2 regions of the Micromonospora sp. AB353 genome follow, and region 2 is predicted to be linked to the other one. Evidence: riboswitches for the same ligand, from Rfam matches in the RefSeq annotation. Region 2 holds a riboswitch; the other holds the start of a gene.
What was found. A riboswitch is a leader RNA that binds a small molecule or an ion and turns the genes downstream of it on or off. The one in region 2 is predicted to bind thiamine pyrophosphate.

Region 1: linked by a shared signal. The riboswitch ahead of thiE (thiamine phosphate synthase) and the one ahead of ACPCK6_RS26300 (ECF transporter S component) in region 2 are both predicted to bind thiamine pyrophosphate.

The regions. Positions count from the first base shown of each region.
Region 1 is NZ_JBMVFV010000041.1:37,258-42,349, reverse strand. It holds gene ACPCK6_RS18110 (thiazole synthase) at 1-491, opposite strand, end outside; gene thiS (sulfur carrier protein ThiS) at 497-697, opposite strand; gene thiO (glycine oxidase ThiO) at 688-1,818, opposite strand; gene thiE (thiamine phosphate synthase) at 1,812-2,438, opposite strand; TPP riboswitch at 2,433-2,544, opposite strand; gene ACPCK6_RS18090 (DUF559 domain-containing protein) at 2,663-3,574, shown strand; gene ACPCK6_RS18085 (aldo/keto reductase) at 4,138-5,092, opposite strand, start outside.
Region 2 is NZ_JBMVFV010000096.1:6,081-11,172, reverse strand. It holds gene ACPCK6_RS26320 (acyl-CoA dehydrogenase family protein) at 1-38, opposite strand, end outside; gene ACPCK6_RS26315 (DUF6328 family protein) at 147-647, opposite strand; gene ACPCK6_RS26310 (sugar isomerase domain-containing protein) at 739-1,488, opposite strand; gene ACPCK6_RS26305 (alpha/beta fold hydrolase) at 1,485-2,321, opposite strand; TPP riboswitch at 2,398-2,504, shown strand; gene ACPCK6_RS26300 (ECF transporter S component) at 2,580-3,170, shown strand; gene ACPCK6_RS26295 (ABC transporter ATP-binding protein) at 3,268-4,701, shown strand; gene ACPCK6_RS26290 (energy-coupling factor transporter transmembrane component T family protein) at 4,698-5,092, shown strand, end outside.

The sequences.
Region 1 (5,092 bases), on a different contig from region 2:
ATGCCCAGCCCGGAACCGATCGGCGACCCGGCCGGCATCACCGCCGCGCAGCCCACGTCGGCCAGCCGCCGGGCCAGCACCGGATCATCAGAGGTGTACGGCAGCACGGTGAACCCGTCGGCCACCAGTTCCTCGGCGGCGCGCAGCAGCTCCACCCCGTCGGGCAGGAGCGTGCGCTCGTCGCCGATCACCTCCAGCTTCACCCAGTCGGTGTCGAACGCCTCCCGGGCCAGGTGCGCCGTCTTCACCGCCTCCACGGCGGTACGGCAGCCGGCCGTGTTCGGCAGCAGCCGTACGTCGCACCGCTCCACCAGATCGAGCAGGCCGCCCGACCCGCCGGGCGTGGTGTCCACCCGGCGCAGCGCCACCGTCACCAGCTCGGTGCCGGAGGCCCGGATCGCCTGCTCCAGCACGTGCAGGTTCGCCGCGCCACCGGTGCCGAGGATGAGCCGCGAGCCGAACGTGACCCCACCGATCTCCAGTGTGGACATGCCGTTCACCCGCCCTGGGTGGCGCTGAGCACCTCGACCCGGTCGCCGTCGCGCAGGACGCTCGCCGACCAGCCGCCGCGCGGCACCACCTCGCCGTTCACCGCCACCGCGAGCCCGCGCTCCCGGTCCGTGACGGTGCGGACCACCTCGGCGACGGTGACACCCTCGGGCAGCGTCCGGCCGGTGCCGTTGACGATCAGTTCCACGTGTGCTCCTTCCCGAAGCGGTCCGGGGTGAAGGGGGCGAGCGCGGGATCCGGCTCGCCGGTGACGATCAGCTCGGTGACCAGGTCGGCGGTGACCGGGGTGAGAACGATGCCGTGCCGGTGGTGCCCGGTCGCCGCGAGCACGCCCGGCTGCCCGGGCAGCGGCCCGATGATCGGCGCGTTGTCGGGCGTACCGGGGCGCAGCCCGGCGACTGCTTCCACCAGCTCGTACTCGACGAGTTCCGGCACCAGCTCGGCGGCGGCGCGCAGCAGTGTCAGCACGCCACCGGCGGTGACAGCGGTGTCCGCGCGCTCCTCCACAGTCGCCCCGACCACTACCTCACCGCTGTCCCGGGGCACCAGGTAGACCGACTCGCTGTCCGCGTACCCCCGGATCACGTGCCGGAAGCCCGGCGGACCGCCACCCGGCGCGCGCAGCCGCAGCACCTGGCCCTTGACCGGGCGGACCGGCAGGCCGGTCAGCGCCGCCGCGCCGCAGCCCGCCGCGACCACAGTGAACCTCGCGTCCACCTCGGACAGCGCGCCGACGCGGGCCGGGCGCAGCTCCACTCCCACGCGTTCCGCAGCGGTGCGCAACGCGGTGACCAGCCGCCGCGGGTCGACCTGGTGGTCGCCGGGGGCGACAGCGCCGCCGCGCACGCGCGGCGACAGCGCCGGTTCGCGGTCGCGCAGCTCCGACGGGCGCAGCGACGTGATCGGCAGTCCCAGACCCCGTTGGTACGACCACAGCCGCCCCGCCTCGGCCAGGTCGTCGGCGGTGAGCCCGACGACGAGCGTGCCCTCGGTGCGGTAGCCGAGGTCGACGCCGCTCGCCCCGGTCAGCTCGGCCGCGAAGCCGGGCCAGCGTGCGGCGGACTCGACGAGCAGGGCGGTCAGCTCGTGCTCACCGAAGTACGCCTCGGCGACCGGCGACAGCATCCCGGCGGCCACCGACGAGGCGCCCGACCCGGGCCGGTCGTCGTGCACCACCACACGCAGTCCGCGCTGCGCACATCGCCACGCGATCGCCCACCCGATCGGCCCGCCCCCCACCACCGCCACATCGGTAAGGAAGGGCCCCCTATTAACGCCTCCGGTAGAGGAAGGGCCCCCTTTTAACACGTCAGGGCCCGCAGCAGCTCAGCCGTGGCGTGCGCGGGATCGGCGGCCAGGCTGAGCGCGCCGACCACCGCCACCCCGTACGCCCCGGCCGCCCGCAACGCCGGCACGCTCGCGGCGGTCACCCCGCCGATCGCGATCACCGGCACGGTCACCGCCTCGGCGACCGCCCGCACCCCGTCAGGGCCGATCGGATCCGGCAGGCCGGGCTTGGTGGTGGTGGCGTGGCACGGGCCCACGCCCAGGTAGCTCGCGCCCGCGTCCACCGCCGCGCGGGCGCCGGCCGGCTCGCGGGCGGTCGCGCCGAGCACGGCGTCCGGGCCGAGTACCCGGCGGGCGGCGGCGACCGGCAGGTCGTCCGCGCCGACGTGGCCCCCGGCGGCGTCCACCGCGAGCGCTACGTGCAGCCGGTCGTTGACCAGGCACTGTGCGCCGTACGGCCGGCACGCCTCGGTCACCCGGCACGCCAGCTCGTACGCCTCCCGGTCAGTGGCGTCGTCCTCCACGCGCACCTGCACGACGAGGTCGGCGCCCGCCACGGGCAGGGCGGCACGCAGCACGGCGAGCGGGTCACGCCCCGGCCGGGTGTCGGTGATGAGATGCAGTCGTCCCAGGGACAGCACGGCAACGCTCCTCCCTGCGCCGGCATTACCCGGATCAGGTTCGACGGTCGGGGGCTCCCAGCCCCCCTCTCAGCCCGGTCCGCACCGGGCTCCCGTGGGTCACTTGCGGCCTACCGTACGACGCCTCCCGCCCGTACGGAAGCCCGGGTGAGGTTTTTCCCAGGAACCGTTCACATGGCGTACCGGGACAGCGGGTGACCGTCCCATCACGACACGCTGCCCGAATGTCCGTTCCCGCCCGCGTTCCGCGCCGCCTGGCGGTCCTGCCGTTCCGGGGCAGCAGTGCCGTCTCCGATGGGCTGCTCACCTGGACGATGCTGCGCGGGCCGACGTGGATCCGCCTGCTGCCGGACGTGTACGTGCACCGGGACGGATACCGCGCCGGCGACCACGGGATGTGGTGCGAGGCGGTGTCGTTGCGCCTGCCGCCGGATGCCGTGCTTGCCGGGCGCAGCGCCGCCTGGTTGTTCGGCGTGGACGTACTCACCCGCGACGCGCCGGTGACCGTGGTGCTGCCGACTGCTGCTCGACTGCGCCCCCATCCGCGGTTGCGCGTGGTCCGGTCACCGCTGGCGGCGCGGGACCGCACCCTCGTCGGCGGGCTGCCGGTCACCACCCCGCTGCGCACCGCGTTCGACCTGGGCCGCCACGGCAGCCGCGTCGAGGCGCTCGTCGCCGTCGACGCGCTACTTCACCGCCGGCTGGTACGGCTACCGGGTCTGCGCGACTTCGCAGCGGCCCGAGCCGGGTGGCCAGGTCTGTCGCTGCTGCGGGAGGTGCTGGCGCTGGCCGAGCCGCTGAGCGAGTCCCCGATGGAGACACGGATGCGACTGCTCCTGCTCGACGCCGGCCTCGGCCCGCTCACCGCTCAGCACGAGGTACGCGCCGGCGGACGTTTCGTGGCCCGGGTGGACCTGGCCTGGCCGGCGCTCCGCCTCGCGGTCGAGTACGACGGCGACCACCACCGCGAACGGGCGCACTTCCGGCGGGACGTGGGGCGCCTGAACGCGCTCCGCGCGGCCGGGTGGGTCGTGCTCCGGTTCACCGCCGACGACGTGCTACGCCGCCCCGACGCCACAGTCGCCCTGGTCCGCCAGGCCCTGGCAGAACGTCGCGCCACCGCAGCAGACCACTGATCCGCGCCCGCACGCCACCAGCCTCGCCCCGGCCCGCCGGTTCGCCACCTGCCACCCGCCACCCGCCGTGCCGCCCGGTTCGCCACCCGCCACCCGCCGTGCCGCCCGGTTCGCCACCCGCCACCCGCCGTGCCGCCCGGTTCGCCACCCGCCACCCGCCGTGCCGCCCGGTTCGCCACCTGCCAGGGGTCGCCCGGTACACCACGGGCGTCAGAAGACCACCCGCAGACACCCATGGCGTTCCACTCGCGACTGGATCTGCCGACGAGTGGAACGTCATGGGTGTCTCAAGGCCCTCTTGACACCCATACCGTTCCACTCAGAGGCAGCGCTGACGATGGGTGGAACGCCATGGGTGCCTCCGCGCGCGGGCGGCCACGGTGGGCGCACGCCCGCCGCGTGGGGCAAGCCCCGTCGCTCGCACGCCGACGAGTGGACGCACCTGCGACGCGCGGGCGCACCGAACACGGGCGCACCGAACACGGGCGCACCGAACACGGGCAGACCGAACACGCGGACGGAGCCAACGCGCGGGCGGGCGCGCCGGTGCCCGTCAGCGACGGTCAGAGGATGGCGTCGAGGGCGTCCAGGTCCTCGTCGGACGGCTGCCACGTCCCGGCCTCGGCGTTCAACCTCACCTGCTCGGGAGTCGTGGCGCCGGCGATCACGGACGTGACGGCGGGACGGGCCGCCAGGCCACCGATGGCCACCTGCAGCATGGTGATGCCGCGCTCGGCCGCGTACGCCTCGATCGCCTCGATGACGTCCCAGCGCGCGGCGGCCAGCCGTTCGGCGTACCGGCCGCCACCGGCCAGGCGGCTGCCCGCCGGGGGCGCCTCGCCGCGCTTGTACTTGCCGGTGAGTAGCCCGTTGGCGAGCGGGAAGAACGGCAGCATGCCGAGGCCGAACCGCTCGCAGGCGGGGATCACCTCGTCCTCCACACCGCGCTCCACCAGCGAGTAGTGGTTCTGCGCGGAGATGAACCGGGTACGCCCCTGCGACGACGCGGTCCAGTCGGCGTCGGCGATCTGCCAGCCGGCGAAGTTGGAGTTGCCGAGGTAGCGCACCTTGCCGGCGGTCACCAGGTCGTCCAGCGCGGCGAGCGTCTCGTCGATCGGGGTGCCCGGGTCCGGCTCGTGCATCTGGTACAGGTCGATGTGGTCGGTACCGAGGCGGCGCAGCGACGCCTCGACCGCGCGGGCGATGTAGCGGCGGGCGCCCCGGGCACCGTGGTCCGGCCCGTTCGCGCCGTTCATGTCCATGCCGAACTTGGTGGCCACCACCACGTCGTCGCGGCGGCCCTTGAGCGCCTGGCCGAGCAGTTCCTCGGAGGCGCCCTGCGGCTCGCCGTAGATGTCGGCGGTGTCGAAGAAGTTGATCCCGGCGTCGAGCGCGGCGTCCACCACCGCCCGGGTGCCGTCGAGGTCGAGTTTGCGGCCGAAGTTGTTGCAGCCGATTCCGACCACTGACACCACGAGCCCGGAGTCGCCCAGCCGGCGATAGGTCATCTCACTCACG
Region 2 (5,092 bases):
TCTGGTGACTCGGGCCGGCTGTTCTGTGTCGTGGTCACGGCTGCCTCCTCGTCGGTCCGGCTGCGTCGACGCGTGCGACGAAAACGACGCTACCCCCGGGTGTTACCCAGGGGTAGCGTTGCGTGCACGTCCGATTTGGCGGACCGTCAGTCGGTCAGCGACTGCGGGCTGTCGTCCTCGTCGTCGATGTCGTCCTCACCCCAGTTGCGCCGGCTGAACGGCAGGATCGCCCAGAAGGTCAGGAACCAGAGGCCGGTGAGCGCGCTGAGCAGGAACGCGATCGGCCGGTCCAGCACGAAGTCGGTGATCAGCAGGACCGAGCTGACCATCGCGATCAGCATGAAGAACAGGCCGCCGGTGGCCATCCGGTGGGCGAACCGGACCAGTTCCGGCTTGCGTCCCTGCCGGAACAACGCCCGGTGGAACGCGACCGGGGAAATGATCATCGCGGTGGCCGCGGCGGCGGACAGCAGCGCCACGATGTAGATGTCGCGCTGGAACTCCGTGGTCCGGTCGAACCCGGCGCTGAACGGCAGCGTCAGCAGAAAGGCGAAGAGGATCTGCACGCCGGTCTGCGCGACCCGCAGTTCCTGCAACAGGTCGGCGAAGTTGCGCTGCCAGCGCTGCTTCTCGGATTCCTTCGACACTCGCGGACCTCCCCGGGAGACGGCACAGCCGGCGGGTGAACGCCCACCGGCAGGACCGCCTGTGCCCCGTACGGGTGATCACGAAACCGGTTCAGGAACCGCGGCGGATCCGGCCCGCGTACCGTGCCTCCAGCTCGGCGTTGTGCTCGTCGCCGCCGGTGATGTTCGCGGACAGGTAGACCGGCGGGCGCTGCCCCGCCGCGACCAGCCGGGCCACCACCTCGGTGACGATCTGCTGCGCGAGCAGCGCCGCGGTGATCGAGGAGACCGCGCCGACCGCGCCGCCACCCGGCAGCGGCAGCGTGGCGTCGCCGTACGGGGCTCCGTTGTCCAGCACCACGTCGGCGAAGTCGGCGAGCTTGCGGCCGGACGGGTGCCGCGAGGTCATCCGGGCCGAGTGCTGCGCCGAAGTGATCGCCACCAGGCCGTGCCCGCGTTCCTTCACGATGGACGCGAACTCGACCATCGCGCCGTTCACGCCCGAGTTCGAGGCCAGCACGAACACGTCCTGCGGCCGGATGGGTGCCAGCTCGTAGAGGCGGTGCGCCACCGCCGGATCGCGTTCCAGCTTCGGGCCGAGCACGTCGGCCGGATCGCCGCCGATCAGCACCAGGTCCCGCAGCGCGATCCGGTTGGTGGGCACCAGCCCGCCGGCCCGCCCGGCGATCTCCATGGCCAGCGCCTCGGAGTGCCCGGTGCCGAACGCGTGCACCACACCGTCGGCGCGCAGCGCCGCCGCGATCAGGTCGGCCGCGTCGGCCACGTTGCGCCGCTGCGCGGCGGCCACCCGGGCGATCGTCTCGGTCACCACCGCCAGGTACGCCTCGGCGCTCACCGTCATGCCTCCTCCGTTCCTGCGCACCGGGCGAGGATCGCCTCGGCCAGCGGGCCGGGCGCCTCGTCCGGGATCCAGTGGCTGACCCCGGACAGCTCCAGGAACCGGTAGTCACCGGTGACGTGCGCGGCGCACGCCTGCGCCGCCGTCCGGCCGATCGCCACGTCCTTGTCGCTCCACACGAACGTCGTCGGCACCCCGACCGGGGTGACCGCCTTCATGTCCGCACCGGTCATCGCGCGATACCAGTTCAGCGCCGCCGTCAACGCGCCCGGCTCACGCATCGGCTCGGCGTAGCGCGCCACCGTACCGGCGTCGCCCACGCCGCTCAGCAGCTTGCGCAGCGTGGCGCCGTTCCACGCCAGTAGCACCTTCTCCGCCGTACCGGGCTTGCGGAACAACGCGATGTACGCGGACTTGACCTTCTGCCGGGGGTCGGTGGCGAGCGCGTGGCCCATCGCGGCCGGGTGCGGCACCGACACCGCGGTCAGCGTCCGCACCCGCTCCGGGTGCGCCGCCGCGAGGCCCCACGCCACGATCGCGCCCCAGTCGTGGCCGACCACGTGGGCGCGAGTCACCCCGAGCGCGTCGAGCACCGCCGCCGCGTCGGCCACCAGCTCCGGAATCCGGTACGCCCCGACGTCGGCCGGGCGCGCGCCGGGCGAGTAGCCGCGCTGGTCGAGCGCGTACGTGCGCAGCCCGGCGGCGTGCAGCGCGGGCGTGACCGCATCCCACTCGCCGGAGTGCTGCGGGAAGCCGTGCAGCAGCAGGACCGGGTCACCGTCCTCGGGGCCACCGGCGCGTACCTCGAACGTCAGTCCCCGCGCATCCACCAGCATGATCGCCACCATACCGACACTCGCCCTGCTGGGCCCCGGGCCGTGGTCGGTGCTAGCGTCTGCGACGAGACAACTTCACATCCGACAGGGGAGCGCACAGCGCTGAGAGTGCGGGCCGGTGCCCGCAGACCCTCGAACCTGATCTGGGTAATGCCAGCGCAGGGAGTTCGGTCGACCTCCAGCCGCGTCGCCGTCCGGTGACCACCGGGCGCGGCGTGCGTCTTCTCCTGGTTCACCTCGACGAACTGGGAGCCAACCGTGAACCGTACCGACAGCAACCGCTGGCGTACCGTCGACATCGTCGTCGCCTCGGTCATCGCCGTCGCCTTCGGCGTCGTGTTCCAGCTCTGGAACATCCTCTGGAAGGGCAGCGACGGACCGTTCGCCTTCTTCGCCCCGCTCCAGTCGGTCATGTACGGCGTCTGGCTCATCCCGGCCGTGCTGAGCGCGCTCATCGTCCGCAAGCCGGGAGCGGCACTGCTCACCGAGACGGTCGCCTCGGCGGTGTCGGTGCTGCTCGGCTCCCCCTACGGTGCGATGGCGATCCTCCAGGGCGCGGTGCAGGGCCTGGGCGTCGAGGCGGTCTTCGCGGCCACCCGGTACCGCCTCTACCGGCCGCTCACGGCGGCGCTCGCCGGTGCGTGCGGCGGCCTCTTCGCCACGCTGTTCGACGCCCTCTACTGGTACCCCGGCACGAGCTGGACGACGTTCCGGCTGCCGTACATCGCGTTCGGTGTGCTCAGTTGCCTGCTGGTGGCCGGCCTGGGCGCGGTGGCCCTCACGCGCGCGCTGGCGAACACCGGCGTCCTGGACCGCTTCCCCGCCGGCCGCGACCGCGCCCTGGTCTGACGCCCTCCATCGTGTTGATCATGAAGTTGGCGGCCGTTTCGGCACCCGTCATCGCCGTCAACCTCATGATCGACGGAGAAGAGGGGGTGGGTGGGCGGTGAGCGCTGTGGTGCTGCGGGGGTTCGGGTGGCGGCACGGGGGACGGAAACGCTGGGCTCTGCGCGGGGTGGATCTGCGGGTGGAGAGCGGCGAGCGGGTGCTGCTGCTCGGGCCCTCCGGGGCCGGGAAGAGCACGTTGCTGGCGGCGCTGGCCGGGCTGCTGCCGGAGGATTCCGGCGAGCAGGAGGGCACCGTCGAGATCGACGGGCTGGACCCGCGCAAGGCCCGCGAGCGCGTCGGCATCGTCTTCCAGGATCCGGAGACCCAGCTCGTCATGGCCCGCTCCGGTGACGACGTGGCGTTCGGGCTGGAGAACCGGGGCGTACCCGCCGGGGAGATCTGGCCCCGCGTCGACGAGGCGCTGCGCCGGGTCGGCTTCCCGTACGACAGGGACCGCCCCACCGCCGCGCTCAGCGGTGGCGAGCAGCAGCGGCTCGCGCTGGCCGGCACGCTCGCGCTGCGCCCCGGGCTGCTGCTGCTCGACGAGCCCACCGCCAACCTCGACCCGGCCGGTGCCACCCTGATCCGCCGGGCCGTCGCGAACGCGCTCGACCGGGACACCACGATGGTCCTGGTCGAGCACCGGGTCACCGAGGCGCTGCCGCTGGTCGACCGCGTCGTGGTGCTGGAACCCGGCGGCGGGGTCCGCGCCGACGGGCCACCCGACGCGGTGTTCGCCGCGCACGGCGACGCGCTGGCCGGCGCCGGGGTCTGGGTACCCGGCCACGTCGCGCCGCCCCGGCACGCCACCACGCCGCCCGGCGACGCGCTGCTCACCGCGGAGCGGCTCGGCCTGCCACCCCGGCTGAACCCCACCGATCTTCGGGTACGCGCCGGCGAGGCGCTCGCCGTCCTCGGCCCCAACGGGGCCGGCAAGTCCACACTGGCGCTGCTCCTGGGCGGCCTGCTGAAACCCGGCACGGGCACCGTCACCGCGTCGGCGGAACTCGCCGGGCGGGACGCGCGCACTCCCCCGCACCGCTGGCGGGCACCCGCGCTGGTACGCCGGATCGGTTCGGTCTTCCAGGACCCGGAGCACCAGTTCGTCACCGCCACGGTGCGCGACGAGCTGGCGCTCGGCCCGCGCCGCACCGGCCGGCCCGAGCCGGCGGTCACCGCCACCGTCGACGAGCTGCTGCACCGGTTGCGACTGGACCGGCTGGCCGGCGCCAACCCGTACACCCTCTCGGGTGGGGAGGCGCGGCGGCTGAGCGTGGCGACGGCGCTGGCCACCGCGCCCCGGCTGCTGATCTGCGACGAGCCCACGTTCGGCCAGGACCGGCGGACCTGGCTGGAGCTGGTCGACCTGCTCGCCGAGCTGCGCGACGCCGGGCACGGCGTGGTCACGGTGACCCACGACGAGGACTTCGTCGCCGCGCTGGCCGACCGGACGCTCACCCTGCACCGCTCCCCCGACGGGGTGGTCGCGTGATCGGCCTCGAACCGGTCGCCGCACCCGGCGCCCCGCTGGCCCGGCGCAACCCGGTGGCGAAGCTGGCCGCCGCTGTGGTCTTCACGCTGATCCTGGTGGCGACGCTCGACCCGGTGGCCCCGGCCATCGCCATCGCCGTCGAACTCGCGGTGCTGCCGCTGTTCGGTGTCCGCTACCGGGTGCTGGCCCGCCGGGCCTGGCCGCTGCTCGCCGGCGCCGTCGGCATCCTCGTCACGCTGGTGCTGTTCGCCGCCGACCGCTCTGGCCCGGTGCTGCTCCAGGCCGGGCCGATCCTGGTCACCCAGGGCGTGCTGATGACCGCGCTCGGGCTGGTGCTGCGCATGTTCGCGGTGGCGCTACCCGGCATCGTCGTGTTCGCCACCACCGACCC